Regions from separate parts of the Mesorhizobium sp. B2-6-2 genome, predicted to be linked through region 2. Evidence: predicted binding sites of a transcription regulator. Region 2 holds the regulator's gene; the other holds the start of a gene.
The links. The regulator LexA, encoded in region 2, represses DNA repair genes until DNA is damaged. The targets are predictions, from matches to a motif close to TGTTCNNNNTGTGTTCNG.
Positions count from the first base shown of each region.

Region 1: a site for LexA is predicted at 962-979, ahead of FJ419_RS23375 (ATP-dependent helicase). Genes of this name have one in related genera too.

Region 1 covers NZ_VFUG01000014.1:108,439-110,836, forward strand. The annotation lists gene FJ419_RS30900 (hypothetical protein) at 394-570, opposite strand; gene FJ419_RS30905 (hypothetical protein) at 705-872, shown strand; gene FJ419_RS23375 (ATP-dependent helicase) at 994-2,398, shown strand, end outside.
Region 2 covers NZ_VFUG01000008.1:99,476-101,873, forward strand. The annotation lists gene kynU (kynureninase) at 1-466, opposite strand, end outside; gene lexA (transcriptional repressor LexA) at 901-1,635, shown strand; gene FJ419_RS17780 (ComEC/Rec2 family competence protein) at 1,672-2,398, opposite strand, start outside.

The DNA of each region.
Region 1 (2,398 bases), on a different contig from region 2:
CGCGAAACGCAAGTCTTCCTAATGGCACTGCACAGGGATTTTGACTGGTCGGCTCTGTTTGCGTTGGCAGGCGGCATGCCTTGGAGATTGGCCGAAACGCCCATCGCGATCGTCATTCCAGGGCGGAGCAGGAGCGAAGCTCCTTCGCCAAAACGCGACGTCCAGATATCCGTGAAGGCGCACCCCGGCAGAATTTCAGGATTTTCCGGTGATTTCTTCGGCGCTGCGTAGCCGGCTACCGTGATCGCACCATGACGCGAAGCGGAGACTCAGCTATCTTGTGTTGTGCGGCGGGCCTGATTTTCCCGCTTGGCCGGCGCTACCCAGCTTCCTCCCAAGCAGCGCCGGCCTTCTTCGTTTCGAATGATGGTCTCGGCAAGCCGGGCCTTGGCGCTATTGCTTAGGCGGGGTGCCTGGCTGATCACCGCCGGTGGTCGATTTCGGCACCGGGTTCTTATCGACCTGAGGGTTCTGGTTGACTTCATCGCCCGGCGCCTTGGTGGGCGGCACACTGTTGTCGCAGGCGGCGAGCCCTGCCGCAAGAGCCAGCAGCACAGGAAGCTTCTTCACGACGACCTCCTCTCGTTCGCTCCTTTGAGGGGCAAACGGGGCGGTGGCGGTTTGGTTGCGTTGAGCGGCGGGAACCAACCGATCCGAGTCCGGTTGGAATCCCGAGCCAATCGAACGCAACGAGGAAACTGATTATGGTCCGCCTTTTGCTTGTCGGCCTTTTTGCCTACACCGCCTATCGCGTTGCCGTGAGGATCATCGACGAGGTGCCTGGCGACGTCGCGCCGCTGGATATGCCGGGCGACGAAAGGCGCAATTTGCGGCGCCAGTCGGCGGCGATGGGGGTCGAGCCGAAGCGGTAGTTATAGCTATCTCCCCCACAAGGGGGGGAGATTGGCTGTCTCGCCGGCCTTCGCCAATCGCAAGCGTCAAGGGGGAGATTGGCTGTATTGCGAACAAAGCGGAAACGATGCTTGATGGGCGATGAACATCGCCGCTCGTGATTCGTCCTTCGAGGCGCCCGCTTATCTTGGCCGGCTGAACGACGAGCAGCGGCTGGCGGTGATGCATGGCGACGGCAAGGTGGCGGCGCCGCTGCTGGTGATCGCCGGCGCCGGCTCCGGCAAGACCAACACGCTGGCGCATCGCGTCGCCCATCTCATCGTCAAGGGCGCCGATCCGCGCCGCATCCTGTTGATGACCTTCTCGCGCCGCGCGGCGGCCGAGATGGCCAAGCGCGTCGAGCGCATTGCGGGCGAGGTGCTGGGCCGCGACGCGGCAATCATCGCCGACGCGCTCGCCTGGGCCGGCACGTTTCATGGCATCGGCGCGCGACTGCTGCGCGACTATGCCGAACAGATCGGCCTCGACCCGGCCTTCACCATCCATGACCGCGAGGATTCGGCCGACCTGATGAACCTTGCCCGGCACGAGCTGGGCTTCTCCAAGACCGAAAGCCGCTTTCCCACCAAAGGCACCTGCCTGCAGATCTATTCGCGGGCGGTGAATGCGCAGGCGCCGCTGGGAGAAGTGCTTGGTTCGGCCTTCCCCTGGTGCTCAGGATGGGCCGAACAGCTGAAGGAGCTGTTCGCGGCCTACGTCGAGGCAAAGCAGGCGCAGAACGTTCTCGATTACGACGACCTGCTGCTCTACTGGGCGCAGATGGCGGCCGAGCCGGAGATCGCGGCGCATCTCGGCGGACGCTTCGACCATGTGCTGGTCGACGAATACCAGGACACAAACCGGCTGCAGGCCTCGATCCTTCTGGCGCTGAAGCCGGATGGCGCCGGGCTGACCGTGGTGGGCGACGACGCGCAGTCGATCTATTCCTTCCGCGCGGCGGAAGTGCGCAACATCCTCGATTTCCCAAAGCAGTTCGCGCAAGCAGCCGCGGTCATCATGCTGGAGCGCAACTACCGCTCGACCGAGACGATCCTGGCCGCCGCCAACACGGTGATCGGCGAGGCCAGCGAGCGCTTCACCAAGAACCTGTGGACCGAGCGCCGGTCGTCGCACAAGCCGCAACTGGTCAGCGTGCGCGACGAGGCCGAGCAGGCCAACTATGTGTGCCAGACGATCCTGGCCGAGCGCGAGGCCGGCACGGCGCTGAAGGCACAGGCGGTGCTGTTCCGCACTTCGAGCCATAGCGGACCGCTGGAGGTGGAGCTGACGCGCCGCAACATCCCCTTCGTCAAGTTCGGCGGGCTGAAATTCCTCGATGCCGCGCATGTCAAGGACATGCTGGCGATGCTGCGCTTTGCCGAGAACCCGCGCGACCGCGTCGCCGGTTTTCGCGTGCTGCAGCTTATGCCGGGCATCGGCCCGTCCGCCGCCTCGCAGATCGTCGACGCCATGGCGACGTCGCTGGACGAGACGCTGGGCCTCGCAC
Region 2 (2,398 bases):
TCGGGGCATCGGCGCCTTCGAGCCGCAGCACCGTGCCGGGCAGCGTCGATGCGACCCCTTCCGCCATATAGAGGTCGGTCGGAAAGCTGTCGGCCTCGGCAACGATCACCGAACGCTCGGGCCGCATCGCAAGTGCCGCATGCAGGACCTTGTAGATGTTGATCGAAGTCGTGTCGCAGACGACCGTCTGGCCGGGTTTCGCGCCGATCAGGCGCCCGAGCTGGTCGCCCAGCTCGATGGGCATATCGAACCAGCCGGCGGTGTTCCAGGCGCGGATGAGATCGCGCGCCCATTCCTGCCTCGCGGCAGTCTCGATCTCGTTGAAGACGTCGATCGAAGCTGCGCCCAGCGAATTGCCGTCGAGGTATATGACGCCTTCCGGCAAGACGAAGCGATCGCGCATGGCGCGCAGCGGATCCGCGGCATCCATCGCCTCGACTTCGGCGAGATCAGGAATTCCCCTCATTGTGCTGCCGCCTCCATTTCGACCTGGTCAAGGGGGTTGTCTCACCACCGTCGGCGACAGGGCAAGAACCTTTGGTCCTATGTTAGCTGGTCCATAGACGGCGAAGACCATGGATCGGAATCATTGCCAAGGTTGGCATTTTGGGTTCGTTTCGTTCACGGTGCGGCACGCTTGCGCAGGAACCGGCGGGATCCTATCCGCGGCTTCGTGATGGTGTCGGCTCTTGTTTCAGCTTAAGGAGGCTCCAAAATATGAGCGGAATCAACGCCGCTACCCCAACCGGGGCGGCCAAGGCGTCACCGGATGCGACATTGTTTCGGCGGCCTTAACAAATTCACTAAACTTTAAACGGTTGCGGAACACAACTGGAACAGATAGTGTTTGTTCTGGGTTTGTTTTTCTGATTCTGGGTTCAGAACCCGTGGGGGCCGCCGATGCTGACGCGCAAACAACATGAACTCCTGATGTTCATCCATGAACGCCTGAAGGAGAGCGGGATTCCTCCATCATTCGATGAGATGAAGGAGGCGCTCGACCTTGCCTCCAAATCCGGCATCCACCGGCTGATCACGGCGCTGGAAGAACGCGGCTTCATTCGCCGGCTGCCGAACCGGGCGCGCGCGCTGGAAGTGCTGCGCCTGCCCGACTCGATCGCGCCTGGCCTGAATGCCGCGAAGAAGTTTTCGCCGAGCGTCATCCAGGGCGGCCAAGGCAATCTCAACCGCCAGGTCAAGCCGGCGGCGCCATCGCGCACCCCGACGCCAAGCAATGACGACGAGGCCGCGGCGGCCGTATCCATTCCGGTGATGGGCCGCATCGCCGCCGGCGTACCGATTGACGCTATCCAGCACCAGACGCATTCGATCTCGGTGCCGCCGGACATGATCATGGGCGGCGAGCATTATGCGTTGGAGGTCAAGGGCGACTCGATGATCGAGGCCGGGATCTTCGACGGCGATACCGTCATCATCCGCAATGCCAACACGGCAAGCCCGGGTGAGATCGTGGTGGCGCTGGTCGACGATGAGGAGGCGACGCTTAAGCGTTTCCGCCGCAAGGGTGCTTCGATCGCGCTCGAGGCCGCCAATCCGGCCTATGAGACCCGGATCTTTGGACCGGACCGGGTCAAGGTTCAGGGCAAGCTCGTGGGACTTATCCGCCGCTACTGAGCAGAACTGGCCGGCCTTCTTCGCCCGGACGACAATCTATTGGGCCGGTGCGGCTGCTGGTTTTTCCGGCTGCTTATAGGGCGCCAGTCCCCTCGCCTCGCGCGTGTATTTCCGCTGCTCGTGCCAGGGCCGGTATGGTTCTACGACTGCGTAGCGGACGGTGGGCCGCGCGGTTGCCGATTGCGGATCGAAGAAAACGGCGGCGCTGCCGTCGCGCGCCAGCTGCCGCTTGGTAACGACGAGCACACGCGGATCGGGGCATGGGTTATAGGCCGTGGCGTCGTTGATGACGATGAGGTCGGCGAAACCGCAGGCTGGCCGGGCGGCGTCGCGGGTCTCGGCGAGCGCGACGATCGCGCCGGAAGGATGCCGGCCGATGCAGAGATCGCCGCTGCAGTAGAAGGGCGAGCCGGGCGGCAGGTCGACGGGATCGGCAATGTCCAGCGTATCTTTGGCGAACCTTTCCGGCGGTACGACATCCTCGGATTTCAGCGCCCGTTTCCAGTTGTCGGTGGTGAACTCGTTAGAGCGTTCGCGATTGACGGCAAGCTCGCCGCCGCCGATCGGCATCGCCACCAGATGCGCGTCCTCGGAAATGAGCACATCCGGTGTGCGGACGTGCGGAATGGCTAGCAGCGCGGCGAGCGCGAAGGGTACGGCGGCAAGCCTCAGCCAGGTGGTGGCCATGGTCGCGATGACCAGCGTGACCGTCGCCAGCAGCACCGACTGGATCGAGATCAGCCCGACGGCATCGACAGGCGAG